DNA from 2 places in the Alkalihalobacillus sp. R86527 genome. Region 1 is predicted to be linked to the other one. Evidence: predicted binding sites of a transcription regulator. Region 1 holds the regulator's gene; the other holds the start of a gene.
What was found. Region 1 encodes NrdR, which represses ribonucleotide reductase genes. Its sites were predicted from a motif close to AACACNATATATNGTGTT; they were not measured.

Region 1 (11,355 bases):
CCTACAAAATATCCCGATTCGTTTAGAAGAAGGAAGGAAAATCCGTCAGGCATTTATTCCTACTACAAAGAATTGGGTAATGTTTGCGGCAGATTATTCTCAGATTGAATTGAGGGTTCTTGCTCACATTGCACAGGATGAAAACCTGATTGAGGCTTTTCAAAATGGTGAAGATATCCATACGAAAACGGCAATGAACGTATTTAGCGTATCCAAAGAAGATGTTACATCGGAGATGAGAAGACACGCAAAAGCTGTGAATTTTGGTATCGTCTACGGTATTAGTGATTATGGACTCTCACAGAGTCTAAGCATTACGAGGAAAGAGGCTTCCGAATTTATTGAACGATATCTTGAAAGTTTTCCAGGTGTAAAGCAGTATATGGAAGATGTCGTTTCTAAAGCAAAAGAGGACGGGTATGTTTCTACTCTTATGAATAGAAGACGTTACTTGCCGGAGATCAATGCAAGAAACTTTAATCAAAGAAGTTTTGCAGAACGAACGGCTATGAATACCCCTATTCAAGGGACAGCTGCCGACATTATCAAAAAAGCCATGGTCGAAATGGATAAACGTTTGAAAGACGAAAAACTTGAAACTAGAATGCTACTGCAGGTACACGATGAACTTATTTTCGAGGCGCCTGAAGAAGAAATCGAAACATTGAAACGCATTGTACCCGATGTTATGGAAACTGCTATTGAACTAGTCGTTCCTTTAAAGGTTGATTATGAGTATGGCTCCACTTGGTATGATGCAAAGTAATTCGCATCAAAGGAGAGAGAAATATGCCGGAGTTACCGGAAGTAGAAACGGTTAAACAAACACTACAGGATTTAATTATTGGGAAGAAAATAACAGATGTTGTGATCAAGTGGCCGAAGATTATAAAGTCGCCTGATGATAGTGAAGAGTTCAGAATGAAAGTAATCGGTCAGACGTTTACTGGAGTAAAGAGAAGAGGGAAGTTTCTAAAACTTTTATTAACAGAAGATGTCATCGTGTCTCACCTTCGTATGGAAGGAAAATATCGTGTGGCGAGAAGTGATGAAGAATTCGACCATCATACTCATGTTTTCTTTAAATTTGAGGATGGAACAGAGCTTCGTTATCATGATGTGCGAAAGTTTGGTACGATGCATCTGTTCCCTTTAGGTACAGAAGAAGAGCTTCTACCGCTAGCTCAGCTAGGTCTCGAGCCGTTTTCTGAGCAATTTACACCAGAAGTGTTAAAAAGTGGATTTCGAAAAACAAGGCGGCATGTGAAAACAGTTTTACTTGATCAAACGATTGTCGTTGGACTTGGAAATATTTATGTAGATGAAGCGCTATTCAAAGCAGGGATTCATCCTGAACGAGTAGCCTCTACGTTAACAAATAACGAATTGGTTCCACTTCATGAAGAGATTATTGTAACCCTTAAAGAAGCTGTGGAAAAAGGCGGTAGCACGATAAGGTCGTATGTTAATAGCCAAGGCAAAATCGGTACTTATCAAGACAGCCTTTTTGTTTACGGTAGAGTGGGATTATCGTGCAAAAGGTGTGATCACCTCCTTGAGAAAAAAGTTGTGGGGGGTAGAGGGACAACTTATTGTCCTAACTGTCAGAAGAAAAGTTGATTCGTAGCGTTGGAAGGGCTCTGTTCATATACTATCAAAGATTTTAGTATGGAAGGAGCTCGCCAATGTACTGGGTTTCACTATTCTTTCTCGCTTTTGCTGTAAGTGTCGATGGGTTTGGAGCTGGCTTAACATACGGATTACGAAAGATGAAAATTCCGTTTAAATCGATTATTATTTTAACGATTTGTTCTGCAGTTTCCATGCTTGTCGCGATGGGCATGGGATCTATTCTACAATTATGGATATCTGATACGCTCGCTCAGAGAATTGGAGGAGGCATCCTCATTGCTCTTGGTGGCTGGGTATTGTATCAAATGATTCGCGGTGGAAGTGATGCTGAGAAAACGGTATCTGAACGAATCTTACTTCATTTTGAAATAAGATCACTCGGAGTTGTAATCAGCATTTTACGAAAACCAACTACAGCGGACTTCGATGATTCAGGAACAATAACCGGTATTGAGGCCGTGATGCTTGGGGCTGCACTTTCGCTTGATGCTTTCGGTGCGGGTATCGGGGCGTCGATGATAGGATATGCACCTGTTCAAACCGCTCTATTGATCGCGTGTATGAGCTCGCTTTTTGTATTTTTAGGGTTGAAATGTGGAAATTTAGCTTCGGGAATGAAATGGGTGGATAAACTTTCTTATCTTCCCGGTTGTTTACTGATTATTATTGGTTTTATGAAGATGTGAGAGGAGGTAACGTATGAATATTGGACTTACCGGAGGAATTGCTAGTGGAAAAAGTACAGTGGCAGAAATGATGAGATCTCTTTCTCTCCCTGTTATCGATGCCGACATTATTGCAAGGGAAGTTGTTGAGCCCGGTGAGCCAGCATTAGACGAAATCGTCCATGTCTTTGGTGAAGAAATGAGAAATCATGATGGTAGTCTTGATCGGAAGAAATTGGGATCAGTTATATTTGGGGATGATGAAAAGAGATCGAAACTCAACAAAATCATCCATCCCGCTATACGGAAGCGTATGCTCAATGATGCAAAGACGTATAAAGAGAATGGACATAAGCATGTTGTTTTAGATATCCCACTTTTATTTGAAAGTGAGCTTGAATACCTTGTTGATCGTATCCTGCTTGTTTACGTAGATTCCGAAACACAATTAAAGCGATTGGTCGAACGTGACAGTAGTTCAAGAGAAGAAGCGGCTCAGAGAATACGTTCACAGATTCCGATTGAGGAGAAAAAGAAATTGGCCGATGAAGTACTTGATAACACGGGTTCTCGAGAAGATACTGAGGAACAATTGAAAGTAATCCTGGAAAAATGGGATATAGAATAAGTCAAAACACGTCGAAATGACGTGTTTTTGTTTTAGGCTGAAAACCTTTAAGTTATTATTTTTGAGGGTTAATTACCTATATCTCCCCCTTTTTGGGTAAATGGTGTAAATAAATCTTTTAAAATGCATATTATATGTTATACTAATCGTGAGAAAAATAAAAAGAGTATAACACATAAATGGTGGGAGGAACGCTGGATGAAATCAAGAATAGCGATTAATGGCTTTGGACGAATAGGGCGTATGGTATTTAGAAAGGCGATTACTGAAGAGAGTTTGGAAGTAGTAGCAATTAACGCCAGTTATCCACCTGAAACGTTAAGTCATCTAATTAAATATGACAGTATTCATGGAACGTTTGATGGAGAGGTTACTCCTAGTGAAAACGGGATTAAAATAAACGGTAAAGAAATCAAAGTAATAAGTGATCGCGATCCTAGTAATCTCCCATGGAATGAACTCAATATAGATATTGTGATTGAAGCTACTGGAAAGTTTAATTCGCGCGACGGTGCAGGACTTCATCTAGATGCTGGAGCTAAGAAAGTTATTATTACCGCACCTGGTAAAAATGAAGATCTAACAATTGTTATGGGCATAAATGAAAGCGAATACAAACATGAAGAGCATCATGTATTATCAAATGCATCATGTACAACGAATTGTCTAGCTCCAGTTGTTAAAGTTCTAGACAAATCATTCGGCATCTTAACAGGGATGATGACAACAGTTCATGCTTATACAAATGATCAGAAAAATATTGACAACCCTCACAAAGATTTAAGAAGAGCGAGAGCGTGTGGGCAATCCATCATTCCTACAACAACTGGTGCGGCAAAGGCCATTTCCAAAGTTTTACCTCACCTTGATGGAAAGCTTAATGGTATGTCACTTCGAGTGCCGACACCAAATGTATCCCTAGTGGATTTAGTGGTCGATTTAAAGAAAGATGTAACTGTTGAAGAAGTAAACGATGCGCTAAAAGCAGCTTCAGAAGGTCCACTTCGTGGAATTTTAGGCTTCTCCGATGAGCCGCTTGTTTCGATCGATTACAATGGAAACGCTAATTCATCTATTGTTGATGGTCTTTCAACGATGGTGGTCGAGAATAATAAAGTTAAAGTATTAGCTTGGTACGATAACGAGTGGGGCTACTCATGTCGAGTTGTCGATATGGCGAAATATGTTGGCGAGAAAATACCCAGTCAATCCGAAGTAAGCGTTTAAGTAAGAAGCAGGGCTAAATTCCCTGCTTCTTTTTTTTGTATTATGACAAAATTTCAGCTATAGATAGAAGTAGAATACTATTCCTCTTATTGATGAAATTTTGTAGTTGCAAATCTATTTTAAAAGCATTATACTATTTTTCGTGAACTTCTTTTATAGCAAATTGGCGTTGAAAACTACTTAAAGGGTTAGGACCTCATCGGACTAACTTTCCCCCGTGGTGGATTTTCAATACCGCATGCTAATCGCATGAGTAAAATTAAAGGGGGATATTTAAAATGGAAACAATTGGACGACATGTTATTGCTGAATTATGGGGCTGTAACATCGAAAAGCTTAACGATATGAAACTTATTGAAGAAACGTTTGTAGAAGCAGCACTCAAGTCTGGAGCGGAAGTCAGAGAAGTGGCATTTCACAAATTTGCACCCCAAGGTGTAAGTGGTGTTGTTATTATTTCTGAATCACATTTAACGATTCATAGTTTTCCTGAGCACGGCTATGCAAGCATCGATGTATATACTTGTGGTGATCTTGATCCTAATGTCGCGGCTAACTATATTGCAGATGCACTTGGTGCCGATACTAGAGAGAACATTGAATTGCCACGTGGAATGGGACCTGTGAAACCAAGACTTAGAGAACAAGAATCAGCGTTTACTTCATAAACTATATTAGAATGACTAAAGGAGTGCTATTGCACTCCTTTTTCTTATGTTTTAAATCATTAAACGGATTTGTAGTGAATTGATTTCTTTCACTTTTCTTGCTATTCTAATAAAAAATAAAGGAGGAACACGGTGGGGATAAAAGACTTTTTTACTAATAGAGCGGAAACAGGAGAAATGCATCCGAACGAATCACTTAAAACACATTATTTTAAAACAACCAAGGAACAAGGCTATAAAGCAGCTAAGGAAATGTTGCAAAAGCAATATAAAGGCGAAGTAGTCACAGATTCTCTTGATCGAGGAGAATTTGTGTTTCAGATAAATGAAGGAAAGAAAGCTCTTATCGTTGTAACAGTCGTCTCAGTACGAGCGTACAGCACGGCGATAGACTTCTCTGTTTCTACAGAAACCCCTTTACCAGTTGATTTTGGCTATAGTAAGAGAGTTATAGAATCAGCTTATCAAGCGCTCCAAAAACAGCTTACTTTCTTAGGAACTGGACACTCAAATTAGTTTTAGGAATAGTGAACTTCTTTAATCTGTGCTAAAATAGGAAATAGAAATCTTGTTCGTTTGGTGGAGATGATCTGATGCGTTGTCCCAACTGTAATAATAATGGAACACGAGTGCTAGATTCCAGGCCTGTCCATGAAGGTAGGTCTATTCGTAGACGTCGTGAATGTGAATCTTGTACGTACCGTTTTACTACTTTTGAAACGGTTGAAGAAATTCCGCTTATTGTTGTTAAGAAAGAAGGAACAAGAGAGGAATTCAGTAGAGACAAAATTTTGCGTGGTTTAATCAAAGCATGTGAAAAAAGACCAGTTCCTTTAGAAACTCTTGAAAAAGTAGTGAATGAAATTGAACGTGAATTGCGAAATCAAGGGGCTTCCGAAATAAGCAGTGACGTTGTTGGTGAGCTTGTTATGGATCAACTCGCCAGGGTAGATGAAGTTGCCTATGTAAGGTTTGCTTCAGTATATCGTCAATTTAAAGATATCAATGTGTTCATTAAAGAACTGAAAGAATTGATAAACAGAGCAGAGTAAAGAAAGAGAGCTTAGACTAAGCTCTTTTTTTGTACGTAAAGAAGACTAATTATAGTAGTGAAGTACAATAATAAGAAAGAAAATAAAGGTGAAGCATATGCATTGGAAAGAACTGCTACCTGTTGATACGTTCCAAGTGGAGGCTGCGGGCCTTTTGCATGAATATGACAGGAAGATATTAACGCTTTTGTATCAGCCTCTTATTGGTGCTGAAGCCTACAGTTTATATATGACGCTTTGGAGCACGTATGAACATCAAGTCTCTAGCCCTTCTACTATGACTCATCATAGTTTAAAGGTTATGATGAGGTGGGATTTAAAGAAAGTTCTTGAAGAAAGAAAGAAGTTAGAGGGGATCGGTCTAATTAAAGTTTACTTGAAAAAAGGTGACGATCCGAGACATTTTGCATACGAATTACATCCTCCTCTAACACCAGAGCGCTTTTTTAATGATGGTGTATTAAATATATACCTTTATAATAGACTCGGAAAAAATCGCTATAATGAGCTAAAAAAACATTTCTCGAATCAGTACATCGATTTCGAAGAGTACACTGATGTGACTGCATCGTTTAATGACGTTTTCGATTCACTTCATCCATCGGAAATGGTATTAGCAGAAGAAAGTGAAGAGACAGATGTTTCTGCTGTTGGGCGCAGTGACAATAAAGGACTCGTGTTCAGTTCGCCTCAATTTGATTTTGAAGTGATGAAGCAGCATATTTCTGATATGATTGTATCAAATCAGATGCTCACTACATCTGTTAAACAGACAATTGAGCGTCTTGCTTTCGTCTACAAAATCGAGCCATATGAGATGGCCAGAATTGTTGAACAGGCTGCTATCCATCATGATCAGCTAACTGAAGATTTATTACGTAAGGAAGTTAGTAGCTGGTTTGCGCTAGAAAACAAAGGAAAAGTACCTGCGTTACAAATGAGGAAACAACCAACAGAATTACAAGAGTTCCATAAAAAAGAACCATCAACAAATGAAGAAAAAGCTGCTCAACGTTATGAACAGATGACACCATATGATATCTTGCAAAGAGCTGCTGCCGGAGGGAAACCTTCACAAGCTGATATGCGAATGGTTGAGCGAATTATGGATGAGCAAAACTTAAATCCAGGTGTGATGAATGTTCTCTTGGATTTTATTTTAGAAACACAGGACAAGAAGCTCTCTAAGAATTACGTCGAGAAGTTTGCGAGCCATTGGGCGAGAGCAAATGTGAAAACGGTTAGAGAAGCTATGAATTTAGCGATTAAAGAATTGGAACAACCTTCTCCTAAGAAAACTGGGAAGCAACCTTCGAACCGAAATAGACCTTCGACTAGAACTGATAAAGTACCGGAGTGGATTTCGAATCCAAAAGAGCCTGAAATGGACGAAGGAGAGCGTGCTGAAAAGCAGAAGCAGCTTCAGAAATTCTTAAGTAAATACAAAAAAGATTAGAATGAAATGATGAAAGCGGGTGAAATTTAGATGGAATCCATTCAAGAATCTTTTAATAAAATGCCTGCCAACAATAAAATTCAACAGCAATATAAAGAAATGAAGAAGGCGATTATGGCTGACTCTCATATCCGAGCTTTTTGTGAAGAACACGAAGAAGTCGATGATAAAATGATTGATCGAAGTCTCGCAAGACTCTATGAATTCACAACACAAACGAAGGGGTGTGAAGGATGCCCTGGACTTTCAGAGTGTATTAACATGATGGATGGATATGAGCCGGAATTATTTATAAACCGAACCGTGATTGATATTCGGTACAACCGATGTCCTACAAGAATTCAAGAGGAAGATAACAAGAAGCGTAATGAAATGGTGAAAAGCTATTATATTCCTAAAGAAATTCTTAATGCTACTTTCGCTGACATCGACGATGATGGTGGGAGAATTGAAGCATTTCAAGCAGCTGATCAGTATGTTGAAGATTTTGTTCCTGGTGAGACGTCGAAAGGACTTTATATCCATGGAGGCTTCGGAGTAGGAAAAACCTTTCTCCTTGGGGCGATTGCGAATCAGCTCGCGAAAGAAAAAGGGGTTCAATCTCAGTTTATTTATACCCCCGACTTCTTTAGACAAATGAAGAGTGCGATTCAAGATCAATCCATCGATGAAAAACTTAACTTTTTAAAAGAAACGCCGCTTCTTATATTAGATGATATTGGTGCAGAAAATATATCGACATGGGTGCGAGATGATATATTAGGAACCTTGCTTCAATATCGTATGACTGAGGGACTCCCTACACTGTATTCGTCCAATCTTGACTATGATTTGCTCGAGGAACACCTTGCTTATTCTAATAAAGCAGGTGTTGAATTAACGAAAGCAAAGAGAATTATGGAACGAATAAAACATTATACGACGCCTGTTTTTCTAGAAGGGAAAAACAGACGGAAGTAAGCCCTCCCTTTCGGAAGGCTTCTGGCTGTCGAGAAAGTCTCGGCAGCTTTTTTATGGACTGTTCCTGCTAAAAATTCTCTTCAAGTTGTAAACCTTCCACTACTGGTGGAAGTTTTTTTATTTTCTTTCATTCATCTTTTATGTAGTAAGACCATATAGTTGCTAATAAGAAGGTGGACAGGAGGGAGAAATGTTGATTTCACTGACGTTCAAAAATAAAGCAGACTTTGAATTTGTACATACAGCGTTAATTACTCGTCTTAAAAGAAGCAATAAAAGCACACTCATAGATGAAGGAGAATTGGTTTTATCGGTATCGGTCGAACCATATGATTCCAGAACGTGTTTTGAAATTGCTGATTGCCTCGCTCTCTGTATTAAGACCACCTATGAAAAGGCATGGATGCAGAATATATTAACTTCTGCCTATTACTTTAAAGATATGGAAGAAATAGATGAAATCTGCGCTTTAGCTAGAAGTATTGGAGATGGTGATCGTATCGACGTTCCGAGAACAGAAGCATATCGAGAGCGCTTCACTATTCTAAGAGATTCAGCTTTTTGTTGCGTCGAACAAGGTGGCACGATTTCGTTTGATTCCTTTCTAGTTTTTCGTACAAGACAGTATAAGAAACTCCTCTCAAGCTTGGTAGCAGAAGCAATTGATGAATATAAACTCGAGCAGGAATATCAAAATTTCATCGAAGATCTGAGACAATTGCTTCAGCTTCGATCATCTAAGAAAGAAAAAATGAACCTTCTGTACGACGGGAGTTATCACCTGATAGATGAGAATGGGAATAAGTTCAAAGTAAAACAATGTGAGATGTGTTTTGAGGAGCTTCCGAATGCATTAACAACCGATGAAATAGATCCCGAAATTTTGTTGCCGCTTTTATATTTTGCTCCTGAGAAAATCAATGTCTTTACAGATCAAATGGAAGAAGGTTTGACGCAAACAATTTGTAATGTCTTTCAAGAACGGCTGCGTTTTTTCCCATTTCATATGTCTAAAATATTTTTTTCGGGAAATCATTAGAAATAGGCTTGATTTTATGAAGGCGACTACTTATAATACCTACATAAACATATATTGAGAATCGTTATGATAAGGATACGAGATGCTTTGTCAACTTTCAGAGAGGGATGAAATGGTGCGATCATCCTAGTGTGAAGAGTATACTTACCACCTTTGAACTCCGCTCAGGAAATAGTGCGGCGTTTGTGCTACGTTACAGCAGTCTGAGCCGCCGCGGAGTATCTCCTGGCGGGAAGCAGGGTGGAACCACGAGATCAACACTCGTCCCTTTTGGGATGGGTGTTTTTTATATGCATAAAAAAAGGAGTGAAGAACATGGCTGAATTAGTAAATATTACATTTCCTGATGGTTCTGTTAAGGAATTTAATAAAGGAACGACTACTGAAGAGATTGCGAGTTCTATTAGCCCAGGTCTTAAAAAGAAAGCTGTTGCAGGTAAATTAAACGGTGAAACGATCGACTTAAGGCGTGAAATTGAGGAAGACGGCACAATCGAAATCGTAACTCCTGATAGCGAAGATGGACTAGAAGTTCTTCGCCATAGTACTGCACATTTGATGGCACAAGCGATCAAGCGTCTGTTTAAGGATGTAAAGCTTGGTGTTGGACCTGTAATCGATAGTGGTTTTTATTACGATATTGATTGCCCAGAGTCTATTACACCAGAGGATCTTCCGAAGATCGAAAAAGAAATGAAGAAGATCGTGAATGAAAATCTCGAAGTCCAACGTAAAGTTGTTACGCGTGATGAAGCAAAGAAAATGTACGAAGAAATCGGCGATGACCTTAAACTAGAGCTTCTTGAAGCTATTCCAGCTGATGATAAAGTTACAATTTATGAACAAGGTGAGTTCTTCGACCTTTGTCGTGGACCTCATGTTCCATCTACTAGTATGATTAAAGCCTTTAAACTGCTCTCTATAGCGGGTGCTTACTGGAGGGGCGATAGTGATAACCAGATGCTTCAACGTATTTATGGTACTGCTTTCCCGAAACAGTCCCAGGTGGAAGAATACCTTCAATTGTTAGAAGAAGCGAAAGAACGAGATCATCGTAAGCTAGGAAAAGAATTGAAGCTCTTCACAATTTCCCAAGAAGTAGGTCAAGGTTTGCCAATCTGGCTTCCAAGAGGAGCGACGATTCGCCGTACAATCGAGAGATACATCGTAGACCTTGAAGAACGTTTGGGATATAACCATGTGTATACACCTCACTTAGCAAACGTAGATCTATATAAAACAAGTGGACACTGGGAGCATTATCAAGAAGATATGTATCCACCTATGAAAATGGATGAAACAGAGGAATTGGTTTTACGTCCAATGAACTGCCCTCACCACATGATGATTTACAAAAATGATCTAAAGAGCTATCGTAGCCTTCCATATCGTGTGGCGGAACTAGGTACAATGCATCGTTATGAGATGTCTGGAGCACTAGCTGGTCTTCAGCGAGTACGTTCTATGACTCTTAATGATGCGCACATCTTCTGTCGTCCTGATCAAATCAAAGAAGAATTCATTCGCGTAGTTAAATTAGTTCAAGAAGTGTATGAAGACTTCCAAATTAACGATTACTATTTCCGACTTTCTTACAGAGATCCTGAAGATAAGAAGAAGTATATCGATAATGATGAAATGTGGAATAAAGCACAGGCGATGCTGAAAGACGCGATGGATGACCTTGACGTCGAGTATGTTGAAGCAGAAGGTGAAGCGGCATTCTACGGCCCGAAATTAGACGTACAAGTTAAAACTGCATTAGGTAAAGACGAGACGCTTTCAACAGTCCAGCTTGATTTCCTACTTCCAGAACGCTTTGACCTCTCTTACATCGGAGAGGATGGCGGTCAGCATCGTCCGGTTGTAATCCACCGTGGTGTTGTTTCAACAATGGAACGTTTCGTTGCTTTCCTAATTGAAGAATACAAAGGGGCATTCCCTACATGGCTAGCACCTATACAGGCAGAAATTATACCTGTGTCAGAAGTACATCTTGACTATGCGAAGAAAGTTCAAGAGAAACTT
Region 2 (11,355 bases), 310 kb from region 1:
TATAGTAAGACCTGTTTTAAAATCGTTTACAGAAATCATTTATTGTCCTCCTCGTATGTTATTCACCAAGAATTAATAATTCTTTAGTAGAATGAGATAGTTTTTCATTTCCAGATTCGGTGATGACCGTATCGTCTTCTATTCGTACGCCACCTTTACCTGAGAGGTAAATACCTGGCTCCACTGTCACAACCATTCCTGGCTCTAAAACAGTGTCAGATTTAAAGGAAAGTCCTGGTCCTTCATGTACTTCAAGACCAACACCATGGCCGAGCGAATGCCCGAAGAATTCACCGTATCCTTTTGAAGCAATATAGTCACGCGAAATAGCATCCGCTTCTTTCCCGGTCATTCCTGGTTTAATTTGTTCCATAGCTTTCATCTGGGATTCAAGCACAGTATGGTACACCTTTTTCAATTCTTCACCTGGGTCTCCAATTGCAACTGTACGAGTAATATCAGAGCAATACCCCTTGTAATATGCTCCGAAATCGAGTGTGATGAGTTCGTTCTTCTGAATTACTTTATCTGATGCTACGCCGTGTGGAAGTGCAGAACGTTTACCTGACGCAACAATAATATCAAAAGATGAAGACGTAGCGCCATTCTTTCTCATAAAGAATTCTAGCTCATTAGAAACATCAAGCTCAGTTATACCAGTGCGTATATAACCTGTTATATGTTGAAATGCTGCGTCTGCAATTTCAGTAGCTTCTTTTAAAACTTGCAGTTCGTTTGCATCCTTAATCATACGATGCTTTTCAAGAAGACCACTAATCGGTACAAGAGTTCCCTCAACCTTTTTTTCGTAAGCTTTAAAAACGTTGTATGTAAGTTGTGTTTCTTCAAATCCTAGCTTTTTGACTCCAAGCTCATTTGCCACTTTTGCCACTTCATCAATGATAGGTCCCTTGTGCTGGACAATATCGTATCCCTTTGCTTGTTCATTAGCCTGATCCACATAGCGAAAATCCGTTACAAACTTTGCATCTTTCGCCGTGACTAATACAACGCCAGAACTTCCAGTGAAATGAGAAAAATATCTTCGGTTGCTTGCTGAAGTAATCAACATCGCATCAATTTCATATTCTTTAAATGACTCTCTTAGTTTTTCTAAACGCTCCATCTAATAGCCCTCCTCTTTGATTACAGAAATGACAATAGAGCTAGCTCATAGCTCTTCATTCCAAAACCTACAATCTGACCTTCTGATACTGGTGAAATAACAGATTGGTGACGAAATGATTCTCGTTTATGTACATTAGACATATGCACTTCAACCACGGGTACGTCTACGCTAGCAATCGCATCACGAATTGCATAGCTATAATGCGTAAAAGCACCTGGGTTAATAATGATACCCTTGGCATTCTCTGCCTCGTGAATCCAATCGATCAAATCACCTTCGTGATTTGACTGCTTGAAAGTGAGAGAAACACCATGCTTTTGAGCTAGGTCATTTAAGCGCACTTCTAGCGTCTCCAATGTCTCGTTACCATAAATCCCTGGTTCTCTTTTGCCTAATCGATTTAAGTTTGGCCCATTTAGTACGTAGAAATTGTTCATGAGAAGCCCCTTTACGATCTATGAGATTTAGAAGATTCAATACTCTGTTAAAGACTACAGATATTACAACAAAAAAAGAAGAATGTTCCATGAACATTCTACCATAGCTTCATTTGTTTGAATAGGACGCGCCATTTTGCTGGTTTTCATGGTACTCAAATGAAATTGAATATCCTATAAACACACCATATAAAACATAGAGACATAATGTAGTAATAATCGTATTCTTATCAAGTTTCATCATCGAAGGAAGATCAGGAAACATTGGGTTAAGTAAGTAGAAGACAATAAACCAGAGTACAATACCATATCCCAAACCAGCCAGCATATTATTTATTTTCACCATCGTTGCACGGTATAGAAAGGCTACCCCAATCGAAACAATTGCGATTGCTATAATCCCAATCCACTGTCCTAAATGGTCATTTTTCCATTCTCCTAACGCCCAAGGTGAGAGAATGAGAGAGGGAGGGACCTTTGTAAATTTAAATAAGTAAGTCACATAGCCGATCAATCCCCATATTAGACCTCCAGCTATTCCTATATTAAGAACTTTTGTTGTAAAACTAAGAGGTTGCTCTTTCTTATTTTGTTCTAATTCTTGACCATCCTTTTGACTCTCGTTTTCCATGTCTACACCTCCGATACTAGTCTATCCCAGAACACACGTGATTATTTATCTATAATTCACCTATTGAAGCGATTAAAAAAAAGTTTGTTGGGGAAAATGAATATTAACATCGCTTACCTAGAGGTTTTTCAATGTTTCTTGTAGAATGTAAGAAAGACATTTACAAGGTTTTGGAATGAAACACTTCATTCTACTTAAACAAAATAGGTTGGTGAGAGATATTGTCAGACACAAACAAACCCGCATATGGTGGGCAAGCGGTTGTTGAAGGTGTTATGTTTCAAGGAAAACACACATCTGTAACTGCAATTAGACGAAAAGATGATTCGATCGATTATCTTGAGATACCAAAAAAGCCAAAACCGATCCTATCTAAATTAAAGAAAATTCCTTTTATCAGAGGAGTCGTAGCCATTATTGATGCAAGTGGGAATGGTACGAAGCACCTTAACTTTTCATCTGAGCGGTATGATGTAGACCCTTCAGAAGATGAGGAAGCACTTAAAAAGGAAGAACCTTCAAAAATGACGTTTTTTCTTGGGGCTGCTGCTCTTGGTGTGATCTCATTTGCTTTTGTCAAAACTATTTTCACATTACTGCCTGCTCTTGCAGCAGCATCATTGGAATTTATATTTCCTGGTCACGTCATCCAAAATATCATTGAAGGTGTTATCAAACTCATTTTGCTACTCGGATATATCTATTTCATATCCTTAACTCCTATCGTTAAACGAGTCTTTCAATATCACGGAGCAGAACATAAAGTGATTAATGCCTATGAAGCAGGATTACCAATCACTGTTGAAAATGTTCAGAGCCAGTCACGACTTCACTTTCGATGTGGTAGTAGCTTCATACTCTTCACAGTTGTGATCGGAGTTTTCATATACTTAATGGTACCCTCTGATCCACTTTTAGTAAGACTCTTGTATCGCGTATTGCTTATTCCAGTAGTGCTTGGAGTTTCTTTTGAAGTACTGCAGTTAACAAATAAATTCCGCAACATTCCCATATTACGTGGATTAGGTTATCCAGGACTTTGGGTCCAGCTTCTGACCACAAAGAACCCTGATGATAAACAAGTTGAAGTAGCGATTTGTTCTTTTAAAGAATTACTTGCACGTGATAAGAAACACGAAGAAGAATCAACTAGCACACAAGTTGTTTAATGACGAACAGGAGGTGAATCATTTGTCACGCCGTGTTGTTCAACCTCTTATTTATACAATTATAGGTCTTGCTGCCATTGGATTTATTTGGAAGTTGTTTTCCGATCCGACAGGTCTACTAAAACAACTTCTAATCACCGCTGCAATCGGAGTCATTGTGATTATGATCATACGTAAATTCATGGCTAAAAAAATGGGTAAACCTAACTCTGCATACCAGAAAGCTGCTAAGCAATCTTCTAAGTTGCAGAAGAAACGAGGCGTATCACGAAAAAGCGCCCCTCACCTTCGTGTTATACCATCAAAGCGTTTAATACCTAAAAAACGTCCATTAAATGATGATAAAAAGCCGAATCCATTTACCGTTATAGAAGGTAGAAAAGGCAAAAAGAAAAATCGCGCGCTATTTTAAGACATAAATAAGGTGGCTGAGAGTACTCTCAGCCACCTTTGCTGTATAAAAGTATAGGATGTTAAAACCTTACTGATTCCGGTAGCTTTCTCCATTTTCTTAGAAATTGCTCGGTACGTTCCCTGCCAAAGGATATGAGTTTTTTCTGTTCTTGACGTTCTAATGAAAAATCTGTAGTTATCCCATGTCTAACGGGGATAAACACAATATTCTCTGCTTTTTGTTTTTCGATATAACGCGCATCATGCGCCTCTTTCATCGTTTCAAATAACGCTTGATACAATTCAATAGCGTTCTTTATTTTGTGTCCTGGGATCTTCTCAAAGCTCGCACTCAATTGAAATCCTAATACGGGTCGAAGTTGCTTATTTGATTCCTCAGGCTTAAACACCCAAAGTGGAAAATTACTTAATATCCCTCCATCTACTACTAGATGTTTCTTCCCATCAATTGTATAAAGTGGATGAGGCTTAAAAAAGAAAGGGAGGCCCGCACTCATTCTTACCGCTTTGGCAATTGAAAACTGTTCAGGTACAAACCCATACTGCTCTAAGTCATCAGGAATGACAATTAGCCTCCCCCGTGTGATGTCAGAGGCAATTATTTTAAGTGATCCTTCCTCAATATCCCCAAATGTTTCAATTCCTTTCTTCTTAAGCAATCCATGTACCCACTTTTCTAAATCCTTCCCAGAGTAAAGACCAAGTTTCCAATAAAGCATCAGCCATCTCATCAACGGAAAAGTAAAGCCAGGTTTTCGATCAAGTAACGCTTTAAGATTTGTCTCAAGAAGAATTTCTTCTATTTCATCACCCTTGTAACCCGCTATGATAAGAGCGGCAATTAATGCACCGGCACTTGTTCCTGCAGTGCGTTTAAATTGCAGTCCTCTATCCTCAACAGCCTGTAAAGCTCCAACTAGAGCGATTCCCTTTACTCCTCCACCAGAAAAGACCCCATCGATATACACGCACTACCACCCCTTCTCCTTATTAAATCGTAATCTTATATGAGACAATTTAGTACAAAAAAAGAACAATCCAATTATACTTCGGATTGTTCATCTACTTCATTTTTCCGTTGGACTTCACGCAAATCGCCAACACGGTCTTTTGTTTCTTCAAAATATTGAACAAGATCTCCAATTCTGTCAATCGCATCCCAGCTAAGATGATGTTCAATACCTTCAACATCTTCGTATATATTTTCCTCATTAACTCCAATAACACTAAGAAATTGTTCAAGCAGCGCGTGGCGGTCAACTAGTCTCTTACCTAGTTTCTTGCCTTTTGGAGTTAGCATAAAGCCACGATATTTCTCATAAACTACATATTTACCTTTATCTAATTTTTGAATCATTTTGGTTACTGAGGAGGGATGTACCTCTAAAGCTTCTGCAATATCAGAAACGCGTGCATAACCTTTGTCGTCAATTAGTGAATAAATACGTTCTATATAATCTTCCATACTTGGAGTAGTGGCCATTGGATTCCCTCCATCTTTTATTCCATTTGAGCCAATCAATAAAAGCATACACCATAGTATGGGCTGAGACAAGGAAAGGTTCCTCTTCTCTACTTTCAGGGAAACCTTCTTACCACTACTGATCTATACTTTTAATAGCTCTTTTCAAAAAAAGACAAGGAATAAGCGAGTTCGCTTATTCCTTGCATTCCATCATGTTCGATTAAAGCCCACACTTCAATTGAGCATTACAATTATCACATGTGTTGCATCCACCTATTTCTTTCACTTGTCCTTGTCTACACACAGGACACGTATTACCTACTTCTGAACCAATTGTAACATCTGTTGATCTTAAATCTGTAATCGTATCGACAAGTACAACCTGTTTCTTTTCTTCCATTCCATCTTCAAATTCAAGTTGTTCAAATGAATTTTCTTCAGCCTTCAATGTTAGTACTTGTGAGTCACGACTACCATCAACATAAACTGTTCCGCCTTTGGCTCCGCCATTATAAAGACGTTCATAAACTTTCTCTACTTGTTTTACATCATAGCCTTTCGGAGCATTTACCGTTTTTGATATTGAGCTATCCACCCATCTCTGAATCACGCACTGTGTATCAGCATGTTCTTCAGGAGCAAGTTCCATAGCCGAAACAAACCAATTAGGTAGCGTTTCAGCATCTGCTTCAGGATTTCTTGAATAGTATTCTTCTACAATATCAGCTTTTACTTCGATAAACTTCCCAAGACGTCCACTTCTGTAATAAGAGAAGGAAAAGTAAGGTTCAAGTCCCGTAGATACGCCTACCATCGTCCCTGTGCTTCCTGTAGGAGCGACAGTTAGTAAGTGAGAGTTACGTATTCCATAGTCAAGAATGCTATCCCTGATATCATTTGGCATCTGTTGCATGTACCCAGTATTGACAAAAGCCTCACGCAAACGATTCGTTTCAACTTCTGTTTTACCTTCAAGGAACGGGAAGCTCCCTTTTTCCTTAGCAAGTTCTACAGATGCACGGTAAGCAGTTGTTGCGATCGTCTCAAATATTTGATCTGTTAGCTTGTTTCCTTCTTCAGATCCATATACTGTTTCACAATAGATAAGAAGATCATGTAATCCCATTACCCCAAGGCCTACTCGTCGCTCGCCAAGCGCTTGGGTTTCATTATCTTTAAGAAAATAAGGAGTTGCGTTAATTACGTTGTCCTGCATACGGACGCCAACTTCAACCGTTTCTCTTAACTTATCGAAGTCAACCGTTTTTGTATCTTTATCTGCCATTTCAGCGAGGTTGACTGCTGCCAGGTTACATACGCTGTATGGAGCTAGAGGTTGTTCACCACAAGGGTTTGTCGCTACCACCTTTTGTCCATAAGAAGTTGCATTTGTTTTCTCATTCGCATTATCGATAAAGAAAATACCAGGTTCTGCAGAGTAAGTAGCACAAATATTGACAAGGTCCCAAAGTTCTTTTGCTTTCACTTTACGGTAAGTGCGTACAGGGAACCCTTGCGCTTCCCAATCTCGAACATCTCCACTTTCATGCCACTTTTGGTTATAGATTTCCATTTGTTCTTTTGTGTAGTTTTCTACATCTGGAAACTTGAGTTCATAGTATTCATTTTTATCTACAGCATCCATAAAGTCTTTCGTCAAACATACTGAAATATTCGCTCCCGTAAGGAAATCTGGATTGTGCACAGAGTACGTTCCACCAGTGCGGATCTTTTCGTTTGCATTTTGGATAACCTTTTCATCAAAGCCTCCATACCCTTGGATGCTTCGATAGTTAAGAATGCTTTGATACATAGACCGCTCAGTTTCTGTAAGTGGTGTAAACTTCAACTTATCTTCTGCGAGCTTCTTGATCTGCTCATCTTGTGTATTTTCTACAAGGTAGCGTAAGATTCTTGGATTTTGCATTTTCGAAATGATGAATTCGATAATATCTGGATGCCAATCCGCCAACATAATCATTTGTGCGCCTCTTCTTGAGCCCCCTTGCTCAACTAAATGCGTTAATTTCGCAATATCGTCAAGCCAAGAAACCGAGCCAGAGGATTTTCCGTTCACACCTCTTGCAAGGGCATTCCGAGGACGTAAGCTGGAACCATTCGTACCAACTCCTCCCCCTCGACTCATAATCTCCATGACTTGTTTACGATGTTCAGAGATTCCTTCTCTTGAATCTTGAGGATATGGCATAACATAACAGTTAAAATAGGTAACTTCCGTTTCTGCACCCGCACCATATAAGACACGACCAGCAGGGACGAAATTCATCGAAGAAAGCTCTTTATAAAAACGGTCTTCCCAGTACTCTTTTTCTCCACTCGTTGTTTCTACTTCTGCAAGACCCCGTGCATTTCTTCTGGCAATTTGCTCATAAAAAACTTCCAGGGGCTTTTCTATTACATCAAGAGACCGTACAATCATTCCTGACTCACGTTCTTCTTCAGAATCTAAAACACCTATATAATCTTCATGTACGATCACGTGAGCCTTTTTGGTCGAATGATCGACTTCCTCGATAAAACCAAGGCCTCGGGCAGGGAATTTCGGATCTTCTTTAATGGTAAGAACAACGAAATCTCCTTTTTTCAGGGTTCTCTTCTCGGTATCCTTAAAAGCATATCGATCCAACATCACCAGTCGACTTACCCCTTCGTGACTAACGTGCATATCATCAGTAATGGGATGAACCTGGGTAAACATCTCGATATCTTTGTTTAACTGCTCAATGTTGATTGACCTTCTTCTTTCTCCTGTCTTAATGGTCAATTGAACCCCTCCGTTTCAAAATCTTATTTGTCTCTTACAACAGCGATGTGAAAACTCGTAATGTATCGTCTGGATTAATAGTAGCACATGTCCATTCGGGAGACAATCATTTTTGACTACATATAGTACTTGAAAATATTCCACATACACTATATATAGTAATTCGTCATAATTCATCTTAATTTGTCAACTTTCAAATCCAGCGAATTCGATTGAAAACAATCGCTTTTGATAGCCAGACACCTGATAATCCTTAATAAAGAGAAAATTTGTTTATTGCTTTTTTCCATATGGTGTTTTAAATATTTGTATTCCTACTCATACAGGTTAGAACATTTGTTCTGTTAAAGTCAATATGAAAAAGCACCCATATCGGATGCTTACTTTTTATAGTTCCATTCATCACTCATATAACGCTCTACTGCAAGCTCATTAACATAAGCTTCCTGCTCTTCAGAGAGTTCAAATGGCACAAGTTCAATCCCTAAACCTTCTTCAAAACCATTATAAAATGCTTGGATTGCTTCTTCAAAAGTTACAGGTTTACTTCTCAACGCATTAATCGCCACGGCTTTTTTTCGAAATCCACGTTGCATGCGTTCACGAATGCGATCATTCTTAAATTTAAAACAATCGAATAGTTTATCTTCATCAATATCTAGCAGAATGGAACCGTGTTGAAGTATGACACCTTTTTGTCTCGTCTGTGCACTTCCAGCAACCTTCCTACCCTCAACGACCAGCTCATAATAAGAAGGAGAGTCAAAACAAACGCCTGACCTCGGCGAGCGAAGCTCTGCTTTTTCTTGCTCTGTTTGTGGAATGGCAAAGTAGGCATCTAGCCCCAGCTCGACAAATCCAAGCCTTAGTCCTTCTGAGATAACTCTATATGCTTCAGTAACGGTCTTTGGCATATTCGGATAATCTTCATTAACAATTACGCTATATGTAACTTCTTTATCGTGGAGAACGGCACGACCTCCCGTTGGCCTTCTGACAAAACCCAGATTGTATTTCTCAACTGATGTCAGATCGATATCACGATCGACTTGTTGAAAATACCCAACTGATAGAGTAGCCGGATCCCATCCATAAAACCTTATTACTGGAGGGATTTCTCCTTCACTATGCCATTTTAACAAAGCTTCATCAAGTGCCATATTGTATGCAGGAGAACGGTCTCCAGAACTAATAAATGCCCATTGCTTCATACAAATACTCCTTTATCCTTCCAGATTTCCTTTATCCTTTTTTAGTTTAGCAAAGCTAGGAATAGATCACCAATAAACTTTCCTCCTAATTTCACATTTTCTTTTTGCGGAAAAGGTAAAAGACGTGTAAACTTAACATTGTCGATTTTAGTTGAAAGGGTGTATTGGAACTTATGGAATGGATCATCGCATTACTAGTTGCCATCATCGTATATGTAGTCATTACTAGATTTCTACAAAAGAAGAAGTTGAAAACGCTAACCGAAGAAGAATTCATAGCGGGTTATCGTAAAGCTCAGTTAATTGATATTCGTGAACCAAAGGATTTCGATAACGGTCATATCCTTGGTGCAAGAAATATTCCAGTAAGTCAGCTCAAGATGAGAATGAAAGAAATTCGTAAAGATCAGCCTGTCTACATGTATGATCATAACGGAATCATTACTTCTCGTGCTGCAAGCATGCTAAGTAAAAACGGAATTAAAGATTTGTATCAATTGAAGGGCGGCTTCAAAAAATGGGGCGGCAAAGTTAAAAAGAAGAAATAAAAAGCAGCTGCGATGCAGCTGCTTTTTGTTATGCCTTTTGATAGCGTAAAATTGGTTTTCTTGCAGCGGTCGTTTCATCAAGTCTTTTAATAACAGTCGTATGCGGAGCTTCTTGAACGATTTCAGGATTCTCCTCTGCTTCCTTAGCAATCTGAAGAAGGCGATCACAGAACTCATCGAGGGTTTCTTTAGATTCTGTTTCAGTCGGCTCAATCATCATACATTCTTCCACATTAATTGGGAAATAGATCGTTGGTGGATGATACCCAAAGTCTAGAAGTCGCTTCGCCATATCAAGCGTTCTAACCCCAAGTTTCTTCTGCTTCTTACCAGAAATAACAAACTCATGCTTACAATGTTGAGTATAAGGAAGGACGAATGCATCCTGCAGACGTCTCATCATGTAATTAGCATTCAGCACTGCGTTTTCAGATACTTGCTTTAAACCGTCTGGCCCCATGGTACGGATATACGTATATGCTCGAACATTGATTCCGAAATTTCCGTAATAAGGCTTAACGCGTCCAATCGAATCTGGACGGTCATAATCAAATCGGTAAGCATCTTCTTCTTTAACTAGAACTGGCTTCGGTAAATACGGAACTAGATCCGCTTTGACCCCGACAGGACCTGATCCAGGCCCTCCCCCTCCATGAGGACCAGTAAACGTTTTGTGAAGGTTTAAGTGCACCACATCAAAGCCCATATCTCCAGGACGTGCCGCTCCCATGATTGCATTCATGTTAGCTCCATCGTAATATAACTTTCCTCCTGCTGAGTGAATAATCTCAGCCATTTCTGTGATGTCTTCTTCAAACAACCCAAGAGTATTTGGATTTGTAAGCATTAAAGCAGCAGTATCTTTATCAACTACTCGCTTCAAGTCTTCAAGATCGACAATACCTTTTTCATTCGACTTCACTGTCACGGCTTCGAATCCAGCAACTGTTGCTGAAGCAGGGTTTGTCCCATGAGCTGAGTCAGGCACGATTACTTTTGTACGGTTGAAGTCACCATTTGCTTCATGGAAGGCACGAATCATCATTAAACCTGTCCATTCCCCATGTGCTCCGGCAGCTGGTTGTAGCGTCACCTCGTCCATACCCGTTACTGCTATAAGGTTTTGTTGAAGGTTATACATCATTTCTAGGGCACCCTGTACAGTTTCTTCTTCCTGAAGTGGATGGATAGAAGCAAAGCCAGGGTATCGCGCGACGTCTTCGTTAATTTTAGGGTTATACTTCATCGTACATGAACCAAGTGGATAAAAACCTGAATCCACCCCGTGGTTCCGCTTTGATAGTGCAGTATAATGACGCATCAACTGAAGCTCAGAAACTTCTGGAAGCTCAGGCTCATTTTGTCGGTTAAATTCTTCTGGAAGCCACTCGTTTAGATCCAAGTCCGGTACGTCAAGCTCTGGAAGACTATAGGAAATTCTTCCGGGTTCACTTAGCTCAAATATTAAGGATTGGTCTTGATTCGTATTCATTGCGCTCCCCCCACTTCTTTTACAAAGGTATCAATTTCTTCTTTCGTGCGATTCTCAGTCACTGCCACCAACAT

Region 2: SJY16_RS07755 (vitamin B12-dependent ribonucleotide reductase) is a predicted target of NrdR. The motif match lies at 8,176-8,193, and genes of this name have one in related genera.

What each region holds. Positions count from the first base shown of each region.
Region 1 is NZ_JAXHBW010000001.1:1,206,548-1,217,902, forward strand. It holds gene polA (DNA polymerase I) at 1-766, shown strand, start outside; gene mutM (DNA-formamidopyrimidine glycosylase) at 790-1,620, shown strand; gene ytaF (sporulation membrane protein YtaF) at 1,686-2,318, shown strand; gene coaE (dephospho-CoA kinase) at 2,332-2,925, shown strand; gene SJY16_RS06100 (glyceraldehyde-3-phosphate dehydrogenase) at 3,124-4,152, shown strand; gene speD (adenosylmethionine decarboxylase) at 4,431-4,820, shown strand; gene SJY16_RS06110 (cytosolic protein) at 4,953-5,336, shown strand; gene nrdR (transcriptional regulator NrdR) at 5,414-5,872, shown strand; gene SJY16_RS06120 (replication initiation and membrane attachment family protein) at 5,970-7,328, shown strand; gene dnaI (primosomal protein DnaI) at 7,359-8,288, shown strand; gene SJY16_RS06130 (putative sporulation protein YtxC) at 8,479-9,327, shown strand; gene thrS (threonine--tRNA ligase) at 9,643-11,355, shown strand, end outside.
Region 2 is NZ_JAXHBW010000001.1:1,515,518-1,526,872, reverse strand. It holds gene efp (elongation factor P) at 1-39, opposite strand, end outside; gene SJY16_RS07790 (M24 family metallopeptidase) at 59-1,126, opposite strand; gene aroQ (type II 3-dehydroquinate dehydratase) at 1,147-1,566, opposite strand; gene SJY16_RS07780 (YqhR family membrane protein) at 1,676-2,197, opposite strand; gene SJY16_RS07775 (DUF1385 domain-containing protein) at 2,419-3,366, shown strand; gene SJY16_RS07770 (SA1362 family protein) at 3,389-3,778, shown strand; gene SJY16_RS07765 (patatin-like phospholipase family protein) at 3,840-4,748, opposite strand; gene mntR (transcriptional regulator MntR) at 4,823-5,263, opposite strand; gene SJY16_RS07755 (vitamin B12-dependent ribonucleotide reductase) at 5,466-7,964, opposite strand; gene SJY16_RS07750 (lipoate--protein ligase family protein) at 8,411-9,241, opposite strand; gene SJY16_RS07745 (rhodanese-like domain-containing protein) at 9,415-9,789, shown strand; gene gcvPB (aminomethyl-transferring glycine dehydrogenase subunit GcvPB) at 9,818-11,281, opposite strand; gene gcvPA (aminomethyl-transferring glycine dehydrogenase subunit GcvPA) at 11,278-11,355, opposite strand, start outside.